DNA from 4 places in the Exiguobacterium sp. S22-S28 genome. Region 4 is predicted to be linked to each of the others. Evidence: predicted binding sites of a transcription regulator. Region 4 holds the regulator's gene; each other region holds the start of a gene.
The links. Region 4 encodes Rex, which represses fermentation and respiration genes when NADH is low (regulators of the CRP and FNR family bind a similar motif). Its sites were predicted from a motif close to TTGTGAAATATTTCACAA; they were not measured.

Region 1 (5,748 bases), on a different contig from region 4:
GAATGATTGGATGATCCGCCACCTGCACCAACTCGAAAAACGATTGGCAGGTATTGTTGCCCGTAATCGTCATCAGGATGAGTTGACGGTTAAAGCCAAACGTCAGTTGATTCGGGAATATCTTCTTGCTGTCTCGAGTGACTGGCCGTTTATTCTTGATGGACAGACGACAGCGCAGTATGCAGCAAACCGGTTCCGCGAACATATCAAGCGCTTTGAAGAGACGGAGCGGCGCTTGGATGCACATGAGTTGTCGCTGGATTGGCTGGACGAACGTTATGCCGAATATCCATTTTTGGAAGACACAGACATTGAACCGGATGTATTCTTGACGCCTCATGATTACTATGTGGCAGTTCAGCGGGACACCTCTTGGAATCAGGAAGCCATTCTGCTTGTAACGAGTCAATATGATGATCCGAACCGACCAATTGCAGCGTTTGCGAAACGTCTCGCAGCTTCTGGTGAAAATGTTTATGTCATCACATCAGGCGCGTCGGCTGGGTATCAACACCAAGACGGTGTCCATGTCTACCATGTTGAGGTCAACGGTTTACCGCTCGTTCAGACGTACAATCAATTGGCTGGTTTGAATCTTGCCATCTTGCGTCAAGCACAGGCATTAAATAAAATCGTTGAGTTCCGTCTTGTTCACAACTTTAATATGGAGACGTCTTCAGCTGCACAATCGTTTGCTGAAGTGAATGAGTTGCCACTTGTGAGCAATGTGTATGACTTGGAAGGTGAACGTTCTCCGGGCGGAACAGGCGGACTCGTCGTTGCCATCAAACGACTTGAAGGGGAAGCACTGCGACATTCGGACGTGGTTTATCTCGAGCGGGAAGAAGCGCGCGACGGAATTGAACACGATTATCATGTCGAAAAAGAACTACGGACATTCCAAGTGGACCTTGAAAATCCATATCAGCATGTAATGATTCCGAAAAAGAACGGATGAACAGTTGCAATTCACTTCCTTTCTTGGTACGATACTTGAGTATGCTTAACCTTATGTAAAGCAAAAACACTTGATACATCGAGAGCTAGATAGGAGGGAATCCCATGCGCGTTAAAATTACTTTGGCTTGCACTGAAACTGGTGACCGTACTTATATCACTAAGAAGAACAAGCGTAACAACCCAGAGCGTCTTGAGTTGAAGAAATACAACCCACGTCTCCGTAAGCACACACTTCACCGTGAAGTAAAATAATTGAGATGGAAGCCGTCACCTCGTGTGATGGCTTTTTTGTTGAATAAGGGGGACTTACAGGATGGAAAAGCAGGAAATCCGACAGTTCATTACGCATCAATTAGATGCGCTGGATCATCGGCAACAACGCGAACAGCAGATTTATGATCGACTCTTCACCGTTCCGGCATGGGAAAATGCCCGTTCGATTGCCGTCACCTTATCGTTTCGAAATGAGTGTCCGACCAATCCTGTCATCGAAAAAGCATGGGAACTCGGAAAACAGGTGGTGATTCCGAAAGTGGTGCAACGTGAGATGAAGTTTTTTGAGTATCTGCCGGACAGCCGGTTGGTGGAGACAAAGATGGGAATTCGGGAACCCGACGATACGGCATTGGAACGGTCATTGGATACAATCGATCTTTGTTTGGTTCCCGGCCGTGCCTTCATGCGAAGTGGATTTCGTGTTGGATGGGGAGGGGGCTTTTACGACCGGGCACTAGTTGAATATCAGGGGAATACGTTAGCAGTTGCGTTCGAGTGCCAACTTGTTTCTGCATTTGCCGTCGAATCCTTTGATCGACCGGTCGATCAAATCGTGACAGAGTCCGAGGTCATCTTATGTCGGTGATGTATGGCATCCTATTTTGTTTTTTACTCGGCTACATCGGTTATCGGTTACAGCTGTTGACGATCAGCGGTGCCGTCTGGACGATTGTCGTCGGAACGGTCGTCATTTATGGGTTTGGATACAGTGGACTAATCTTATTGATGCTCTTTTTTGGGAGTTCGAGTCTATTATCCAAACTTGGCAAACGAAGAAAACAGACGGTGAATCAAATCGTTGAAAAAGATGGAGCGCGTGACGGCTGGCAAGTCCTTGCCAACGGTGGTGTCGCCGCCTTTGCTTCGGTCGGCTTTTTATGGACGGAACAAACGGCGTTTCTCGTATTATTTTTAATTGTGCTCGCTGCTTCGAATGCGGATACATGGGCTTCTGAAATTGGTCCGCTTTCGCAAAAAAAACCGTTTCTCTTCACGGGACATCGTGTTCCGGCCGGAACGAGTGGAGCGGTTTCAGTCCTCGGCACATCAGCGACAGTGGTCGGAGCTTTATTTATCGCGACTGCCGGTGATCTGTTGTTTACGTTACCAAACGAGACATGGTTGCTCGTGACCGCTGGCGGGATCGCCGGAAGTTTGTTCGATACGTTATTTGGCGGTACGATTCAGCGGAAGTTTCGTTGTACGGTCTGCTCGAAAGAAACAGAAAAGCGGATTCATCATAACTTACCTACGATTTATGTAAAAGGATGGAAATGGCTCGGAAATGACGGGGTCAACTTTTTATCAAGCGCTTTGGCAGGATGGATTGGTTTTGTTGTGTATCGAATGTGGTAAGTGGAAACTGTAGATGTAATTTTTCCTTATGTTAGGATATTAATGACACAATTTAGACAAAATGTGAACGTTTTCACAATGTTCGCGACTTTGTGAAAGATGTTACAATCTATTTGTGAGGTAGTTAACAAACTTTTAAATTAGTTTGGAAGGGTGGACATAGAGGATGGAATTACATGCGAAAGTGACACGTGTTGCGTTGGTGGGAGCGGGAGCTGTTGGATCGAGTTTTGCTTATCAAATGACGACAGCGGGTTTATGTGAAGAATTAGTCATCATTGATGTCAACAAAGCGAAAGCTGAAGGGGAAGCGATGGATTTAAATCATGGAACACCGTTCAGTTCTTCGCCGATGCGCATTTGGGCTGGAGATTATTCCGATTGTAAAGATTCGGAAGTGATTGTCATCACTGCCGGTGCGCCACAAAAGCCAGGCGAGACACGACTCGACTTAGTAGCGAAAAATGCTTTGATCATGAAAGAGATGATGCGGCAAATCATGGAGTCTGGTTTTGATGGGATCATCGTCGTTGCTTCTAACCCAGTCGATATCATGGCTCATTTAGCTTGGAAGTATTCTGGTCTGCCGAAATCACGTGTCTTTGGTTCTGGAACGGTTCTTGATACGGCGCGGTTACGTCAAATGCTGGGTGAATATTTCCATATCGATTCTCGAAACGCCCATGCCTATATCTTAGGGGAACATGGTGATACAGAATTTGCGGCTTGGAGCAACTCACGCATCTACGGAAAGACGATTGACGAATTATTGGCAGAAGATGATCGTTATTCCCAACAAGACCTCGATCAGATCTATATCAATGTCCGCGATGCCGCTTATCATATCATCGAACGTAAAGGGGCAACCTATTATGCGATTGGACTTGGTCTCGTTCGGATTGTGCGGGCCATCCTTGGTAACGAAAACTGTATATTGACCGTTGGTGCCCATGTCGATGGACAATACGGAATTTCAGGAATCCATATTGGTGTTCCGGCGATCATCAATCGGCAAGGTGTCCGGGAAATCATTGAATTTTCATTGACGGAAGAAGAATTTAAAAAATTCCATCATTCAGCGGAAGTGTTGCGCCAAACGATGGAACCGGTTCTTCGCTGATGTAAAAACCGTTCTCTTTTGACTCATCAAAAGGGAGCGGTTTTTTGTCTAAAAAATTCTCGATTAAAACTAGGTTTTATTTTACTAGAAAAAGGTTATGTTAAAGATAGAAGAGTTTTCATGTCATCGTATCCAGTAAGAAAAACGCATAAAGGGGAGAAAGACAGTCATGTATACATTTCGGAAGTTAACGAAAGAAGATGCAGAACGGTATTGGAGTCTTCGACTGGAAGGATTGAAAAACCATCCGGATGCGTTTGGTCATTCGTTTGATGATGAACAACAAACACCCATCAAGGACGTGCAAGAAGGACTTGAGGGCGATCCGGACTCAGATGAAGTATGGCTTGGGATGTTCGACGGTGAAAAGTTGTTTGGTTTTGGTCAAGTCAAGCCGTATGAATTATCGCGCGAATCGCATAAGGCGATGATTTCTGCCGTTTATATCTCACCGGATTACCGGGGCGGGACAGGTCGGGCATTGATGGAAGCTTTAATTGAAGAAGCAAAACAAATTCCGGATGTCGAACAAGTCATCTTGGCAGTGTTGTCTGGAAATGAGGCGGCACAAAGTCTGTATGAATCGTTAGGTTTTGAAGTCTATGCAGAAGATCCGGATTCGGTAAAGCTAGAAGACGGAACATACCGGGACGACATTTGGATGAAAAAATACGTCTAACCTAAACTGAATCAAGATGAGGTCGTTAGACGCGTGAAAAGTCGTAGGGTCAATGTGAATTGAATCTACGACTTTTTATTATGGGGCAACCGTGCTTGATCCGTCGCATGGACGAATATATACCCGCATGTTCCATCTTTTGTTATCATGTAGAAGGGAAAACATTCGAAATTAAAAGGAGTGGAAGACATGCAGGCAGTTGTACAAACGATTCGTGATTTAGTAGAAATTCCTAGTCCGACCGGATTTACCGTTCATGCTCTTACATATGTCGAAAATCGATTCAAAGAAGAAGGGGTCGATTATAAAAAACTCGAAAAAGGCGCATTACTTGCGATGATACCCGGAAAATCATCACGAATCCGTCTCTTAACGGCTCATGTCGATACCCTGGGGGCGATGGTGAAGGAAATCCTGCCAACAGGGCGTCTCAGTCTTTCACAGCTCGGAGGTTACGCTTGGACGGCGATTGAAGGTGAAAACTGCTTGGTTCATAAGATGGACGGTCAAACCGTATCAGGAACGATTGTCTTCCATCATTCAAGCGTTCATACGTCACGCGTGACAAACACGGAAGAACGGAGCGCGACGAATATCGAGGTTCGGCTCGACATCCGGTCAACGACGGCAGAAGAGACACGGGTTGCAGGGATTGAAGTAGGGGATGTCGTTACATTCGATCCCCGATTTGTGCATACGGAGACAGGATTCGTCAAATCACGTCATCTCGACGATAAAGCGTCCGTTGCATTATTACTCGAACTGATCAAAACGTGGAAAACGATCGACTTGCCATATCCTGTCCATATTCTGATCTCAAATTATGAAGAAGTGGGATTCGGCGGGAACGCCGGTTTTTCGAAAGACGTCGCAGAATACATTGCTGTAGATATGGGGGCGCTCGGAGAGGGGCAACATTCAGACGAATACACGGTATCGATTTGTGCAAAAGACGGGTCGGGACCATACGATTTGGCCTTGCGTCATCAATTCACACGATTGGCCCAACAACAATCAATTCCTTATAAAGTCGATATTTATCCGTATTACAGCTCGGATGCTTCGGCTGCCGTCCATGCCGGTCATGATGTCCGGCACGGATTGCTTGGGCCGGGAATTGAATCCAGTCATTCTTATGAACGGACACATGAGACATCGCTTCAAGCCACGTATGATTTACTTGATGCCTTTGTAAGGGAGCCGATGAACGATGAAAACACTTTATGACGTTCAGCAGTTGCTTAAATCCTACGGAACCATTGTTTACCTCGGCGATCGGGAATCCGATATTGCGATGATGATGCTTGAACTGGATGAACTGGAACAGGCAGGTGTACTGGAGAAAAAGCAATATGAT
Region 2 (5,748 bases), on a different contig from region 4:
AGATGGCCCAATCGACGAATAAATCACGGAATAACTCGGCGTCCTTTAAATACCATCGTCCTTCCGTTGCAATTTCTTCGATGAATGCGACCCAATCCGTACTTCTCGCTGTCGCCGCTTCTTGGTACATCGTTTTCAGCGCCGTATTCATCTCCGCTTCAGATACTGACGTCGGAAAAGGAATGATTTTTCGTTCGCTCTTCATCGTGTCGGTCCTTTCCGGTGTGGGTTCGCCGGGCGTTTAATGGTTTGGGGTTCAGTTTCTTCTCGTTTTGGAATCACTTCCCCACGATAAATCTCCATTTCTTCTAATTCCACACCCATTTGTTTAGTTAACGTCTTCAGGTGTCTCAAATCGTGATCTGTCACAAGGGCCAATACCATTCCAGAAGCATTTCCACGTCCCGTCCGTCCAGAACGGTGTACGAAATCATCAAAGGATTCAGGTAAATCATAGTGCACGACATGCGTAACGGCTTCAATATCGAGCCCGCGAGCCGCAAGGCCTGTCGTCACGAGCAACGGGAATTCCCCCCGTTTGTATGAGCGGAGTGTTTCCATCCGTTCCCGTTTTCCTTTTTCAGCGTCAAGAATTCGGTATTTTAATGAGAACTTACTCAGTTCGCCGTTTAACGGTCCGAGGAATGAACGGTTGTTGATGAACGTCAATACCTTCGCACCCTGCATGTTCGCCAGTCGACGCAAGTATTCTGGCTTAAGACGTCGTGACATCTCGATATAACCAAATTTCACTTGCGTACTCATAACACGCTCCACTTTAATCCGTGCAGGCTCATTCGCAAATAACGTTTTTCCCCATTCGGCTGTCCGTTCCGGTAAAGTCGCCGAGATGAAGGCCAGTTGACGATCACGCAGCGCACTGTTGGCAATCCGAGTTGCTGAAACACTCATTCCACTCTCATAAATTTGATCGGCTTCATCGAGAACAATCAATTTTACCTTATGCATCTTTAGTTTTTTAGAATCAATCAGTTCAACAAGTCGTCCCGGCGTCCCGACAATGATCTGCGGTTTTTTCTTCAGACGCTCATGCTGACGTTTGAGTTCGACGCCACCAATAAAAGCACCTGATTTAATGCCGCTTCCTTGCGAAAACAGTTGGATGACTTGATGAATCTGCATGACCAGTTCACGTGTCGGTGCTGTAATCACGACTTGAATATGCGGTTCATTCTCATCGATCAATTCTAATGCCGGGATGACATATGCTAATGTTTTCCCGGTCCCAGTCGGTGCTTCAACCAACACATCTTTTCTTTCGCGTAATAATGGAATTGCCTGTTCTTGAACCGGCATCATTTTTTCGAAGCGGGCGCGTTCCCATGCTTCTGTAATAAAAGGTTTCATAAAGTCCATAACGTGTATTCTCCTACTCTCTTATGCATCATTCTGTGACATATTCAAATTGATCGGTCGTTTCGTCACGTAAACCACGCAACGTTTGCGTATACTCATTTCCTGCATCGATGAGCCGGATGTGATATACCACTTCATTGTCATTTTTTATTTCTTCCGTCAAAATTTCAAACCCTTGAATGACCCGGTCTTGAAGCTCGTCCGCCAGTTTCGGAAACTGACTGAGCACCGGATAATCGAATCGGACATCACTCGGACGACGTATCAGCTTCGCCAAGTATTTTTCTTTGTATCCGATAAAGTCTTCAAAATCAAAGTCATCTTCAAAACGAATCCAAAACCCGTCTTCTTCAAACTCCGTAATCATTCCCGTTCGTGGCGTTCCTTCAGTCGATACTTTTAACGTCACCCAATCACCTGTTCTATAATCGGCACGGTCTTCCAACAGCAAAAAATCCATTTCATGCACCTCCACGGTCTATATTCCCTTTTTCATTGTCAACGATACGTCATAAAAATACAAGATAACCTGGTGTGACTTTTATCACCCTTCAAACTGTCTTGTTCAGATGAGTATGAAAATAGTGATACAGATTCTAAAATATGGCTGTATTTCGCCCTTTTTCTGTTTTCCGAGCATATTCCGATAACTGGTACACATTTGAGTGACTCCTTATATACCAACGTTTTTCAAGTCTCCCACGCTTTCACCGGGATGTAAAACTCTTCTCACCTTATGTTTGTTACACTATTCACATAAGGGATATATCTTGGACTGATCACCTTACAAACAAAGGAGTGTTCGTGATGTTACTTGAAAAAACACCAGCATGGCAACAATTCGAAACAGGAACGTGGAACGATCAGATTGACGTAGCTGATTTCATCCGTCGAAATCGGACAGAATACCGAGGGGATGATCAGTTTCTTGCAGGTCCAACAGTTGCTACGGAAACACTGTGGCAACAAATCATGAATTTGACAAGCGAAGAGCGGACACGCGGTGGTGTATATGCCGTCGACGCTGCGACACCATCAACAATCCTGTCACATGGTCCTGGATACCTCGATCGTGACTTAGAAAAAGTCGTCGGTCTCCAAACGGATGAACCGTTCAAACGCTCAATTCACCCGAACGGCGGCATCCGGATGGTCAACGATGCGCTCGAGGCCTATGGTTTTGAGGCAGACCCTACCGTGACACGGACGTTCAGTGAATACCGGAAAACACATAATCAAGGTGTCTTCGATGCCTATACTCCCGAAATGCGCGCCGCTCGAAAAGCAGGTATCATCACCGGACTTCCAGATGCTTACGGACGTGGTCGGATCATCGGTGATTACCGTCGCGTTGCGTTATACGGAACAGCGTACTTGATTGAGCAACGGAAACAAGACTTACAGAACCGTGGTGGCTTTTTGTCCGAATCGATGATTCGCGACCGTGAGGAAATGAATGAGCAAATTCGTGCGTTGCAGGAACTGACCGAACTCGGCAATCGTTATGATTGTGACCTGTCCCGTCCTGCGGAAACGGCACAAGAGGCGTTCCAGTGGGTCTACCTCGCTTATCTTGCTGCCATCAAGGAACAAAACGGTGCCGCGATGTCGCTTGGCCGCGTCTCAACGTTCCTCGATATTTATATCGAACGTGATTTGCAGACCGGACGCTTAACGGAAAAAACCGCTCAGGAGCTCGTCGATCATTTTGTCATGAAACTGCGGATCGTCAAATTCCTTCGGACACCGGACTACAATGATTTGTTCTCCGGCGATCCAACCTGGGTTACGGAATCGATCGGCGGGATGAGTGAAGACGGCCGCTCAAACGTCACGAAAAGTTCGTTCCGCTTCTTACAAACACTGGTCAATCTCGGTCCGGCCCCTGAACCAAACTTGACCGTCCTTTGGTCGACGCAATTGCCGCGCGGCTTCAAGGAATTTTGTGCGAAAATGTCGATTCTGTCCAGTTCGATCCAGTACGAGAACGACGATTTGATGTTGCCGGTTTATGGCGATGATTACGGCATCGCGTGTTGTGTCTCTGCCATGAAAATCGGAAAACAGATGCAATTTTTCGGAGCACGCGCGAACTTGGCAAAAGCGCTCCTCTATACGTTAAATGGCGGCATCGATGAAAAACTCAAAATCCAAGTTGCGCCGAAAACCGATTTGATTCTCGACGATGTCTTGGATTATGAAACGGTCATGGCGGCTTACGACCGTCAGCTCGACTGGTTGGCCGAACTGTACGTCAACACATTAAACGTCATCCACTTCATGCACGATAAATACAGTTATGAACGCATCGAGATGGCGTTGCATGATCCGGAAATCCTCCGGACGATGGCATGCGGGATTGCCGGGCTGTCCGTCGTTGCTGACAGTCTGTCCGCCATCCGCTATGCCAAAGTCTCACCGGTTCGCGACGAGAACGGACTCGCCGTTGACTTCAAGATCGAAGGAAACTTCCCGAAATTCGGAAACAATGATGCCCGTGTCGATCAGATGGCAGTCGATCTCGTCAAACTCTTCATGGAAAAAATCCGAAAACATCCGACTTACCGCGATGCCTTACCGACTCAATCCGTCTTGACGATTACTTCAAATGTCGTCTACGGCAAAAAGACCGGGAATACACCAGACGGTCGTCGTGCCGGCGAGCCGTTCGCACCCGGGGCCAATCCGATGCACGGACGAGATACGAATGGTGCTGTTGCTGCACTGACCTCCGTCGGGAAATTACCGTATGAGCATGCACTCGACGGCATCTCCTATACGTTCTCGATTGTTCCAAAAGCACTCGGTAAGGATGAACCGACACGGATTCAAAACACCGTCGGATTGCTCGACGGCTATATGGGCGGAACCACCTCGAAAGGACATCATTTAAACGTCAATGTCTTTGACCGCGAAACCTTGCTCGATGCGATGGAACATCCGGAACTCTATCCACAACTGACAATCCGTGTTTCCGGTTACGCCGTCAACTTCATCAAGTTGACCCGTGAACAACAGATCGACGTCATCAACCGGACATTCCACGGAGCACTTTAACGAAGAAAGGACTGAAGGATTATGACATACGGAACGATTCATTCTGTTGAATCTTGCGGGACAGTGGACGGACCCGGTATTCGCTTCATCGTCTTTACGCAAGGTTGCCCCTTACGTTGCCAATATTGCCATAACGCGGATACGTGGGAATTCGGATGTGGTCGTTCCGTTTCCGCGACAGCGATTGTCGAAGAAGCGGAAAGTTATCGGTCCTTCTTTGATGCGACAGGCGGCGGTATCACGTTTTCCGGCGGAGAGCCGCTTGCCCAACCGGAGTTTCTTGAAGCTGCCCTGCGAGAAGCGAAACAAAAAGGATTGCACACGGTCATTGATACAGCCGGCTCGGTCGTTCCTAAAAATCTCGATCGCATCCTCGACTACACGGATCTGGTTTTACTCGATATCAAACATATCGATGACGCGACCTGCCGGCTGCTGACCGGTCGGAGTAATGCCAATACGCTCGCCTTTGCGAAACGGTTAGCCGAACGAAATATTCCGGTCTGGATCCGCCACGTGCTGGTCCCGGGTTTGACGATGACGGAAACTTTCCTCCGTCAGACCGGTGAATTCATCCGAACGCTCGGCAATGTCGAACGGGTCGAAGTCCTTCCCTATCATCAGCTCGGCGTCTACAAGTGGGAAGCACTTGGTCTTGACTATCCGTTAAAAGATGTCCTTCCCCCGAGCACGGAAGAAGCAACGGCTGCTCAAGCATTACTCGATTCTTACTTGTCTTGCTGACCACAAGTTGCTACACTGAACACATAGTCTATGAATAGGAGGTACAATACCGAAATGAAGCATTCACTCGCTACTGTCTAATGATGAAAGAATTCATCACTTTCGCAATGAGTTGCGGATGACTGACGCTACGAGTCTGCTCATTTTCGGTATTTCCCTCATCAGGAAGATACCTTCTTTGATTTGCACTCCTGCACACCATCCGCTCGCTTTCGGATGGTGTGTTTTCATTTCATCTGTATCGAAATGAACTCCTAAGGAGCTGAGAATATGCCTACTGAAATCTTATCGATTCACGATCTACACGTTGAGCTTCCACAACAGACGTTGTTCCAACACATCTCGTTTTCCGTTCATCCGGGTGAGCATGTCGCCTTGGTCGGTGCCAATGGCGTCGGAAAGACCACGTTATTACAGATCATCCTCCAACAGATCAAGCCGACGTCCGGCGAGATCTTCCGTGCCTATACAAACGCCGGTCATGTCGCCCAACACCTCTCTTCTGATGAACCGGCACTCCGCCTGGTCGAACAAGCCGATCAAGTTCGTTATCAGGCACGGGAACAAACA
Region 3 (5,748 bases), on a different contig from region 4:
AGTAGGCAATCAAGGCCAACACCATGAAAATCGAGAAATGGTATTCGACGAGTCCGTTTCCGCCAGCGATAATCGACATACTGGAAAAAGTTAACGTCACCGTCAACAGAAGCGGTACGTTTTTACTGCGCGGGCGCATTCGGTACAGGACTGCAGCAGCAAGCAAACAGAACACCGGCAACAACGCAATCCAAGTCAGAGCGATTGGTGAGGCGGCACTGACGTTTCCACGAATGATTTGATAGCCGTCAGCAAAAATGGTGAATCGGTGTAAACCATGAACGATGAGTGACAAGATGACAACAAACGAACTAATCCCAAGCATAAGCTGATTCCGGTGTTTCATAAAATAAAATTCCTCCAATTTTTAGATGCAGCTGAAATAAAGCACGAATGCACACGCTGAATGTATCTCACTATCGGTTGGCCATTTCAGATTGTTTAGCTTCAAGATATTTAAAACAACATTAATTTTTAAAATAGGAAATCATGGCTAAACCGACACAATATGGGGTATAGAAATGCATTGAGATTTGTAGGAGGAACGCGCATGAAATGGAAGGGCAGAGAAAGAAGTTCGAACGTCGAAGATCGGCGGGGAATGGGCGGCAAAGGAGTCGCCGGGATTGGTGGCGGACTCGGAATCATCATTTTAATCGTCGTTACTTTGATGGGCGGGAATCCAGCGGACATCCTCGGGGGGCTGTCAGATTCGCAAGGTGACAGCCAAGGCGAGTACCAGGAAACTGCCAAAGAAAAAGAAGCGGCTGATTTTGTATCCGTTGTGTTAGCGGATACGGAAAAAGTGTGGACCAAAGAATTTAAACAGGACGGTATGACCTATAAAGAACCAACCCTCGTCTTATATACCGATCAAGTCAGTTCAGCATGTGGGGAAGCTGGGAAGTCAGTCGGACCTTTTTATTGTCCGGGCGATCAGAAATTATACATTGATTTAAGTTTTTATGACGAGTTGCAAACGAAATACGGCGCACCGGGTGATTTTGCAATGGCGTATGTTATCGCTCATGAAGTCGGTCACCATGTCCAGACGTTGCTCGGAACATCGGACGAAATCATGCCGCTCCGTCAAAAGATGAGCGAAGAAAAATTTAACAAGTATCTCGTTCGGTTTGAACTGCAGGCGGATTATTATGCGGGCGTCTGGGCGCATCACGCGCAAGGACAAAACTTGCTGGAAGAAGGGGATCTCGACGAAGCACTCGGTGCCGCGAATGCCGTCGGCGATGATACCTTACAGAAAAAAGGACAAGGCTATGTCGTGCCGGAAAGCTTTACGCACGGGACGTCTGCGCAGCGGGAACGTTGGTTCCAAAAAGGATTTGACAACGGAACGATTGAAGGCGGCGATACCTTCAAAGCGAAGAACTTATAAGCATGAGCAACAGGCACCACTTCATAACGAAGTGATGCCTGTTTTAGATTAATCGTTGTATTGGTTGAACATCGTAGTATCGTCCGGGACATTGGCGAGGTAGACAATTTTTCCGTCTGCATCCAGTCGGGCGATATCTGTTCCGTCTTGCGTGAAGACCGATCCGTCCGCACGCTTACCACAAACGGCCCATCGTGTTTCAAGCGTATCGCCTGTTTCGGAAGGCAGCCATCCTGCATACATGTGCTTAATATCCTGGTTGGTGGTAAAGACCATCCGGACAAACTGTTTCCAGGCGTCAATCCCGTGTTGTTCCTGTCCGTTGAGGACAAAGGTAATATCATCTGAGAAAAGGGAAATCAAGTCCGTAAAGGCTTGTTCGTCGGTCCGGGAAGCGTCAAATAAATCAAAATAGCGGTCAAGTGTCGTAGTAGTCATCGGTCATTCTCCTTTTAATTACGAATCATTTTTTCTTCGATTAAAGCCTGCAGTTTTGTTAGATGATCGGGCGGACAATTTAAATAAATTTCACGGCGGATCGAATCGATCGTTTCACGTTTGAGCGTCGATTGCCACGACTGTTCGGCTTCTGTCATCAAGTCGGACAATAAGCAGATGTTTTGGTTTTGGATGCCCATCAAATCTTCAAAGACTCCGCTTGACGCATACAAAGATTGTTTGCCTTCAATCGCTTCATAGACATCAAAAACACGAATTTGTTCCGGTGAAGCTTTCAGACGGAACCCGCCTTTGGCTCCGGGAACGGATATCAGCAGATCCGCATGAACGAGCTTCCGGAGCAGTTTTTGAAAATAGGTCGGGGAAGCACCGAGTTGTTGGCTGATGAATTCGCCCGGCAGGACCCCTTTATCCGGTAAAAACGTCAATAACAGCATGGCGTAGATCGATTGCTCAACACCGGTTTTCATTTGCATAAGATATTCTCCTTTTTGTATATCGTGGATAACTATTGTCCACGATACAATCAGATCAATGAATTGTCCAGTAAAATGTCTCTCACAAAACCGTCACACCTTTTCAACAGCATACCCGTGGCATCAACAGAATGGATTCGGTATACTGAATGTACGATATGTGAAAATATTCACTAAAAGTCGTTCACACTTTGTGAAAGGGCGTTTGATTATGAATCCACTTAAAGGAATCATCACGATTCCGCGTTCAATTTTAATACAACTGATGCTGGCAGCCGTCTTAATGGGTGTTGCCGTCATCGGTCAATCCTATTTGATCGTCATCATCGTCGATCGGATTTTTCTGCAAGAAGATCCGTTCGCGGCAGTTATTCCGTTGCTTGGTGTCCTGTTGTTGATGCTTGTCCTGCGCGTCGGCGTCACGTATTGGAACGGACGTCTCGGGACGAATCTTGCGGCACGGGTCAAACAAGACTTACGCCAGGCACTTGTTGCGAAATATACGAAAAACTCCGTTGAATCGATGCTTGAAGGACAATCCGGAAAAAAGGTCAGTGTCCTGCTGGATTCGGTCGATGAGATGGACAGTTATTACAGTCAGTACATGCCGAAAGTCATCCAGACGTCAATCGTCCCGCTGATGGTGCTGATCGCAGCCTTCAGCTATGACTGGGTCACGGGACTCGTCATGATGATTACAGCCCCGTTCATTCCGTTGTTTTACATCGTCATCGGAATCATGACCCAAAATCGGGCCGATACGCAGCTGGAGAAGATGAATGCCTTCTCCGGAACATTTCTGGATACGCTACAGGGACTGACGACGTTGAAGTTATTTGGTCGGGCGAAGGCCCAACAGGACGTCATCGAACGGAGTAGCCTCGACTTTCGGGATGCGACGTTGACGGTGCTGAAACTTGCCTTCTTGTCATCATTGATGCTCGAATTCATCTCGATGCTCAGTATGGGAATGATTGCGCTTGAAGTCAGCTTACGCTTGATTCTGTTCCAAAGCATCACCTTTGTCCCGGCCTTTTTGATGTTGGTATTGGCACCGGAATACTATCTGGCGTTAAAGGAAATGGGCGCAGCGTTCCATACGGGACGGGGCAGTGTCGCGGCCGCGAAACAGATTGCGGCGGAACTGACGGAAGATGACCGGAGCGTCGTTTTCGGACAGACGGAACTACCGGCAGCCCGTCCACCACGGATCGAATTAAAGGACGTCGCTTTTTCATACCGCGATGCCCGGTTTGCGATGACCGAACTGAATCTTGCGATCGAACCGTATCAGAAGGTCGCGTTGATTGGTCGCAGCGGAGCCGGCAAATCAACGGTCCTTCAGTTATTGGCGGGTCTCGCCGATCCGCAGGACGGACAACTGTTACTTGACGGTCAACCCCGTCAGATGATTACCGAAGCAAGCTGGTTCCGCCAACTGAGCTATATCTCCCAGCATCCGTATTTGTATGCCGGGACACTTGCGGAGAATATTGCGATTGGTGAATTACGCGAGGCATCCCGTTCAGCGATTGAACAGGCCGCATCTGACGCCGGTCTGACAGAACTGATCGGACAGTTGCCGAACGGACTCGATACAGTGATCGGGGAAGGCGGACGCGGATTATCCGGCGGAGAAAAGCAGCGCGTCGCCTTGGCGCGTGCGTTCTTAAAACGACCAAACATCATCTTGTTTGATGAACCGACGACCGGTCTTGATGTCAAGACGGAACGGTTGCTGCAAGAAGCAATCACGGTTTTAGGACGTGAAGCGACCGTCATCACGGTCGCCCACCGGTTGCATACGATTGAACAATCGGATCAAATCGTCATTCTGGAAGCAGGACGGATTGTCGACCGGGGGACACATGAAGAGTTGATGGGACGTAAATCGGAGTATGCGATGATGCGTGCCGTTCAACGGGGGGAGGAGACACGATGAAAGAGTTGATGGGAATTTTTCGCTTGATGTTGCACCAAAAACGAGACATCGTCTTCTCGATTTTCTTCGGTGTTCTGGCTGGAGTCACAGCGGTCGGTTTGTTTGCGGCAAGTGGATTTTTAATCTCGAAAGCAGCACTGTTGCCACCGATCCAGACACTGGCTGTCTTGATTGCCTTACAGAAGCTGTCGAGCTTGACGCGGGCGGCGAGTCGTTATGCCGAACGCTATTATTCGCACCGGGCGACGTTTACGATTCTCAGTGATTTACGAACGACGTTTTATAAACGGCTTGAACCGCTCGCACCAGGCATCTTTGCCAAGTACCGGAGCGGTGACTTGCTCGCACGAATCGTCGGCGACGTCGAAAGTCTGCAAAATACGTTTCTACGTGTTGTTTATCCACCGATCATCTTAGTGCTTGTTTTTCTTTGTACGATCTTTTTCGTCAGCTTCTTTTCGCTCAGTGTTGCGCTTGTCCTCGTGATCGGTCTTCTGTTGACGGGATTCATCATTCCCGGCTGGTTTGCCTACCGGGAACAACGCTTTGCGCGGTCCGTTCGGGCACGGCGCGGGGAACTGTCGACGGAAGTGACAGAATTGTTCCAAGGTTATCGTGACTTAAAAATCTATCAGCAACTCGGAAACAAGGAAGCAGAACTGAATGCTGTCGCAGCGCGGTACGTCGCGGAAGAAAAACGTAACGGGCTGCACGCCGTCTCGAATCTTGCATGGAACACACTCGCCACCTTGATCATTTCCTGGATTGTCCTTGGTCTCGGTGCTTATCTGGTCGCCGACGGTCAGCTCGAAGGTGTTTTCCTGGCCTTACTCGTCATGACCTCGTTGACGGTGTTTGAAAATGCAGCCCCAATGGCGATTTTGCCGGGCTTCTTTGAAGACAGCCGCCACGCGGCGCGACGGCTCGATGATGTGGTCGAAGCGACGGTTGAACCGAACTATCGTCCGTTTGAGCTGACACGGGCACCGGAACTCCGGGCCGAACAGGTCACGTTTGCCTTTCCCGATCAGGAACGTCCGGTCTTACGAGACGTCAGCGTGACGTTTCCTGCCGGCAGCAAAACAGCAGTCGTCGGAGCGAGCGGCTCCGGGAAATCGACCTTACTGCAACTGTTGTTGCGCATGTATCCGGCAGACGGAATTCGGATTGAGGGAACGCCCGGTCAAGAGATTGATCCGGAAGCGGTATGGCGACAGTCGAATGTCGTCTTGCAACAAAACCATTTCTTTTATGGAACGATCCGCGACAATTTGAAGCTGGCCAGTAGCGAGGCAACGGATGATCAGATGATCGAAGCACTGGATCAAGTTGGTCTTTCGTTGCTCGCTCTTGACGACCGGGTGCTCGAAAAAGGGGAAAACCTGTCCGGTGGTGAAAAGCAACGGCTGGCGATTGCCCGGATTTTCTTGCGGCAAGCTTCGCTCTACTTGCTCGACGAACCGACCTCATCGGTC
Region 4 (5,748 bases):
TCAATTTCAATCCTTTTTTGTTTTTTTACCGTTTTATGCCATCGTTATAACCATTATCCTAAATTCCCCATCTGTTATCCGGTCAACAAAAAAACTCTTGGTTGCCCAAGAGTTTTCAGGTAAAACGATATGGAGACTATCGGGCTCGAACCGACGACCTTTTGGCTGCCAGCCAAACGCTCTCCCAGCTGAGCTAAGCCCCCGTGTGTTTCTATTATGAGTATACCTATTGCTGTTCATTTTTTCAATATAAAATTAGACCGCTTACAAAAAAATTCTCCCTGCCGCGATGGCACGAGAGAATCTCTTATTAATCGTTCAACTCACGCATCAAATCCGCCTGTCGCTCCAGTTCTGCTTGTTGCTCCAAGATCAGTACTTTTTTATACGTCCGCGCTGAAATCAGGATGCTGATTTCATATAAGACGAACAACGGGACAGAAATCATTAAATGCGAAGTGACGTCCGGCGGTGAGATCAACGCCGCGACGACGAATAACGCAAAGTAGGCATACTTCCGATTCTTCCGCATGAAGAACGGCGTCACGAGTCCAAGGCGTGTCAAAAACATCGTCACGACCGGCAGTTGGAACAGTATTCCAAACGGGATCGTCAAGCGGATCAAAAAGCTGAAATAGTTCTCGACGCCGATGACTTGTTCGATGCCGAGCTCTTGTCCGAGCTCTGTCGATACTTCAAGTAAAAACGGTAACAACCAAAAGTAAGAAAATGAAACACCAGCTAAAAATAAGAAGAACGTTACTGGAATATACGTCAACGTCGCTTTTTGCTCTTGGTCATGCAGACCGGGACGGATGAACGCCCAAAGCTGGTACATCCAAAACGGTGACGCCAAGACGATTGCGATGATGAACGCAAGATTCAGATATAACATCAGTGGATCAGCCACGTTAAAAGCGTTCAGACCAATTCCGAGCTCCTTTAAGTCAGCCTGCAGAAAACGTACAAGCGGACGGACAAGCGGAAAAGCTGCAGCGAACATGACCACCACGATGATGAGCGACCAGATGATCCGTTTCCGGAGTTCATCTAAGTGCGTCGTCATACTCTGCTCTTGATCGATCGCCATGATTCACTCACTTCTCTTTCGTTTCGTCCTTTTTGTCTTTATCATCTTCCATGATGCCGTTTGTCGCGCTCTTGAATTCTTTTAACGTTTGACCGGCAGCGCGGCCGAGTTCCGGTAATTTTTTTGGTCCGAAGATGATTAAAGCGACGACGCCGATCAAGGCGATGCTCCCCGGGCCGATACCAAGTGTCAACGGGATTAAGTTTTCCATTATGATTTCACTCCTTCAGCTGATTGCGAATAATGCTTCATGAAATAAACAAGCGACTGCAACTCAATCGACAGATCGATGTGATGGACGCGAACATGGGCCGGTACGTTTAATCGTGCCGGTGTAAAGTTCAGAATGCCGGTCACACCATACTCAACTAACTCGTCCGCTACTGACTGGGCGAACTGGGACGGTACCGTCAAGATGGCGACGTCGACATGGTTCGCTTTGATTTGTTCTTTCATATCTGACACGTGGTAAATCGGAACGTCTTGTGTCGTCGTTCCGACCTTGTCCTCATCCGCGTCAAACGCGATGACGATACGAGTACTATTATTCTTTAAAAAGTTATAATTTGCAAACGCTGTTCCGAGGTGTCCAACCCCGATTAAGGCGACATTCGTGACCTCGTCTTGGTTGAGTGTCTTTCGGAAAAATGTTAACAAATGTTGAACATTGTAACCGTACCCTTTTTTCCCTAACGCCCCAAAGTAGGAAAAGTCACGACGGATTGTCGCCGAGTCGACTTTGACCGCTTCGCTGAGCTCGGCTGACGAGACGCGCAGCTTGCCGGAGTTGTAAAGACTCTGGATGAAACGATAATATAACGGCAGTCGTTTCGCCGTTGCTTGTGGTATTTTTGTGTCTGGCCCATTCATACTGCAGTTCCCCCTTCGTCCACGTTCTGACGTGGCACCCAAATCATTGCAAAGAATTCTACTCTCCTTGATTGTAAACCACTTCACATAGAGTAACAAATATTATATTCGGCAGGATTTTTCGTGATAGACTAAGGGGTGGAAGGATGGATGGATATGATTCTCTTACAAGTAAACCAACTCTCAAAATCATTCGGCGTTGAGCCGATTTTAGAAAATATTAAACTCGAAGTACAGGAACGGGACCGGATTGCCCTCGTCGGACGAAATGGTGCCGGAAAATCGACACTTTTAAAAATCATCGCCGGCGAGCTGTCGCATGACTCCGGGGAAATCATGAAGAGCAAGGAAGTGCGGATCGGTTACCTCGCTCAGGACAGCGGACTTGAGTCCAACGAATCGATTTGGAATGAGATGCTGACCGTGTTCGAACACCTGCAGGATCAAGAACGGGCGTTACGCCGGATGGAAATCGAGATGGGCATGGAACACATATTAAACGATCCGACTGCCTACGACCGTCTCTTGAAAACATACGATCAAGCGCAACATGACTTCTCGGAAGCCGGCGGTTATCAGTTCGAAGCCAACATCCGCTCCGTCTTACACGGGATGCGCTTTTATCCGGACGATTATTCCCGCCGGATTCAGACGCTTTCCGGTGGACAGCGGACCCGGCTCGCTTTGGCGAAGATGTTGCTGCAGGCACCGGAACTGTTGATTCTCGATGAGCCGACGAACCACCTGGACATCGATACACTGTCTTGGCTTGAAAGTTACTTATCCGGTTACCGCGGCGCCGCCTTGATCGTTTCCCATGACCGGTATTTCCTCGATCAAGTCGTCAACGTCGTCTATGAATTGTCCCGCAACGTCTCCCGGAAGTTTACCGGTAATTATACGAAGTATCTCGAACAAAAAGCGGCGCTGTACGAACAGGAAATGAAACAGTTCGAACAACAGCAGGAAGACATCGCGAAGATGCAGGATTTCATCCAGCGTAACATCGCCCGCGCGACGACGACGAAACGGGCGCAAAGTGTTCGCAAACGCCTTGAGAAAGTCGACCGGATCGATCGACCGGACGGCGACGAACGCAGTACTGTCCTGTCGTTCCCGATTGAGAAACAAAGCGGCAATGACGTGTTACAGGTCAATCAACTTGCGGTCGGCTATGAAGCAGCCGTCTCAAAAAATATCACGTTTAGGCTGCAACGTGCCGAGTCGCTCGCGCTTGTCGGACCAAACGGGATTGGCAAGTCGACGTTGCTGAAAGTCCTCGTCGGCCGTCTGAAACCGTTATTTGGTGACTATCGTTTCGGCACAGGTGTCTCGATCGGCTACTACGATCAGGAGCAGGCGGAACTGAACGACCGCAACCGAGTCATCGACGAGATTTGGAACGAATGGCCGTTGATGCGCGAGCAGGAAGTCCGGTCCGTGCTTGGACAGTTCCTCTTCAGCGGAGATGATGTCTTCAAGCTCGTCCATGAATTATCGGGCGGTGAACGCGGACGACTGGCACTCGCGAAGCTGAAGTTACGTAAAACGAATCTGCTTGTGCTGGATGAGCCGACGAACCACTTGGATCTCGATTCGAAGATGGTCCTCGAAAACGCCCTCGTCGACTACGAAGGAACGTTGCTCTTCGTCTCCCACGACCGGTACTTCATCGACCGTGTCGCGACCCGTGTTATTGAGATGAGTGGCGATGGCGTAACCGATTATCTCGGTGACTACTCCTACTACATGGAGAAAAAAGCCGAAAAAGAAGAAATTGCCCGACTTGAAGCGGAAGAAGCCAAAGCGATCAAAGTCGCTTCGACGAAGACGATTGATAAAGAAGCACAAAAAGAAGCACGCAAAAAGAAACAACAGCTCGAGCAACTCGAACAAGAGATTGAACGGTTAGAGAACCGGTCGGTCGAAATCGAACAGTTGTTGTGTGAACCGGAAGTCTTTAATGATATCCCGAAAGCAACCGCCCTCTCAGCCGAACGCGATCAGATTGATATTGACCTGCTTGACCTGATGGAACAGTGGGAGTCGTTCCACTGATGCGCTCGAAAAGTTATGTCATCAACCTGATCCAAGGATTATTGTCCGGTGTGCTTTATTTCGTCCCGATGTATGCGGACTATGTCTCGGCTTTCATTCGTCCGGATGCGTTTAACGCCGTTTATCCGTTGTTCATCTTAATTTCCTGTATGATCGGTCTTGTCATCCAGACGTGGAGCGGACTGTTCATCAGTTTATTGTCCGGTCTGATTTGCACGTTGCTGACGACCCAATCGTTCGTTGCACTGAACGATCCGATGATCATTATGTATTACGGGGCTGTCTCTCCTCTGACCGCGTTTTTGATCAGCTGTGTCGGAATTTGGGCGCTCGCCGTTCTGTTTTATCTACTGGACGGTTTCCAGTACAGTAAACGTCATAAAATGGAATAGGCAACAAAAATAGACGAGGAAAGCGGATATCGAATCTGCTTTCCTCGTCTATTGGTATGGCGTTGTCTTATTTCGTAGGACGTGCAATCGTGAAGATGTCACCAATCTTGGCGTAATCATTTCCCGCGAGACGGGCAATCGCGCCTAAACCGTCGGCATCAATCCGGAACGAGTCTACGAGTTCATCCGCGACATGGTACCGTACGACTTCACCGATCAATAAATCAGCTGCCTCCAGATCAACGTGTTGTGTCAGTTTCAGTTCAAAGCGAATCTTCGCTTCCGCAACTGCCGGGACGTCAATCAAATCACTGTCGATCAACGTTAGATTCGTCCGCTCCAGTTCACTTTCACCGTAAGCGAGCGGGGCTGCCGTTTCGTTGACCGCTTCGACAATCTCTTCACTGACGATATGGATGACATACTCCTGATTGAGTAAGATATTTTTGGCCGTATCCTTTTCCCCTTGATCCGTCTTTTGGACTGCGATCAATAATTGCGGCGGATGGCTTGAGGCGACCGTGAAAAACGAAAACGGCGCAGCGTTAATCGTTCCGTCCGCACCTTTTGTCGTCACGAAGGCAATCGGTCGCGGGATGATGCTCCCGATCAACAATTTATAATTTTCTTTTGGACTGAGTGACTGTGGATCAAACTTCATTGTTCATTACCCGCTTTCTCTGATCACCCGAGCATGGCTGCGAGCGAATAGTCTCCAGCACCAATCAATGCGACGCCGAGGGCGATGACGATCAGGGCCATGTTGTATTCGTACCCGTTCTGTGTGACCCAGTAACCATTTTGACCGTGGACCTTGATGATGGCGATGAGCATCGATCCGATGATCAAGGCGGCAGCGAACCATAAGAACAAACCACCGGCAAACAACAAACCACCGACCAGTTCCGCTAGTCCTGCCGTAATTGCAAGTGTTTTACCCGGTTTCATGCCGATTGACTCGAACCAGCCACCCGTCCCTGCAATGCCATGCCCTCCGAACCAACCAAACAGTTTTTGTGTCCCGTGTGCCGCAAATGTTAATCCAATCACCAATCGAATAAGAAATAATCCTAAATCCATCATCTTGATCAAAACTCCTTTTACTTAATGTTTTTTAATTACTTTTTGTAACCTAAATACGACTATAAACTAATACTTACTAAAAGTAAATAGATTTGTTTTTGTTCTTTTTGTTACATTAAGTAAAATGATTCGATTTTTTTAGTGGAAGCGGGTATACTACAAGTATAGAAAGGATGAGTGCTGATGGAAGAGACATTGATTCCGACTGCCCTTTGTCCGAAAGTCGAACATGCCTTTGAAATTTTGGGCAAGAAG

Region 1: ACHA8N_RS08830 (L-lactate dehydrogenase) is a predicted target of Rex. The motif match lies at 2,654-2,671, and genes of this name have one in related genera.
Region 2: pflB (formate C-acetyltransferase) is a predicted target of Rex. The motif match lies at 2,118-2,135, and genes of this name have one in related genera.
Region 3: cydD (thiol reductant ABC exporter subunit CydD) is a predicted target of Rex. The motif match lies at 2,490-2,507, and genes of this name have one in related genera.

What each region holds. Positions count from the first base shown of each region.
Region 1 covers NZ_JBHFFC010000026.1:423,999-429,746, reverse strand. Annotated here, with positions in the region: gene ACHA8N_RS08850 (glycoside hydrolase family 57 protein) at 1-958, shown strand, start outside; gene rpmG (50S ribosomal protein L33) at 1,063-1,212, shown strand; gene ACHA8N_RS08840 (5-formyltetrahydrofolate cyclo-ligase) at 1,274-1,822, shown strand; gene ACHA8N_RS08835 (DUF92 domain-containing protein) at 1,813-2,592, shown strand; gene ACHA8N_RS08830 (L-lactate dehydrogenase) at 2,759-3,712, shown strand; gene ACHA8N_RS08825 (GNAT family N-acetyltransferase) at 3,882-4,391, shown strand; gene ACHA8N_RS08820 (M42 family metallopeptidase) at 4,581-5,618, shown strand; gene ACHA8N_RS08815 (YqgQ family protein) at 5,602-5,748, shown strand, end outside.
Region 2 covers NZ_JBHFFC010000034.1:44,594-50,341, forward strand. Annotated here, with positions in the region: gene ACHA8N_RS16740 (hypothetical protein) at 1-205, opposite strand, end outside; gene ACHA8N_RS16745 (DEAD/DEAH box helicase) at 202-1,377, opposite strand; gene ACHA8N_RS16750 (hypothetical protein) at 1,406-1,837, opposite strand; gene pflB (formate C-acetyltransferase) at 2,185-4,434, shown strand; gene pflA (pyruvate formate-lyase-activating protein) at 4,456-5,178, shown strand; gene abc-f (ribosomal protection-like ABC-F family protein) at 5,449-5,748, shown strand, end outside.
Region 3 covers NZ_JBHFFC010000006.1:7,073-12,820, reverse strand. Annotated here, with positions in the region: gene ACHA8N_RS01875 (methyl-accepting chemotaxis protein) at 1-346, opposite strand, end outside; gene ypfJ (KPN_02809 family neutral zinc metallopeptidase) at 551-1,396, shown strand; gene ACHA8N_RS01865 (nuclear transport factor 2 family protein) at 1,445-1,834, opposite strand; gene ACHA8N_RS01860 (RrF2 family transcriptional regulator) at 1,849-2,331, opposite strand; gene cydD (thiol reductant ABC exporter subunit CydD) at 2,543-4,273, shown strand; gene cydC (thiol reductant ABC exporter subunit CydC) at 4,270-5,748, shown strand, end outside.
Region 4 covers NZ_JBHFFC010000033.1:147,940-153,687, forward strand. Annotated here, with positions in the region: tRNA gene ACHA8N_RS16435 (tRNA-Ala) at 131-203, opposite strand; gene tatC (twin-arginine translocase subunit TatC) at 311-1,090, opposite strand; gene ACHA8N_RS16445 (twin-arginine translocase TatA/TatE family subunit) at 1,098-1,301, opposite strand; gene ACHA8N_RS16450 (redox-sensing transcriptional repressor Rex) at 1,301-1,960, opposite strand; gene ACHA8N_RS16455 (ABC-F family ATP-binding cassette domain-containing protein) at 2,117-4,018, shown strand; gene ACHA8N_RS16460 (hypothetical protein) at 4,018-4,410, shown strand; gene ACHA8N_RS16465 (flavin reductase family protein) at 4,478-5,071, opposite strand; gene ACHA8N_RS16470 (DoxX family protein) at 5,095-5,493, opposite strand; gene ACHA8N_RS16475 (winged helix-turn-helix transcriptional regulator) at 5,677-5,748, shown strand, end outside.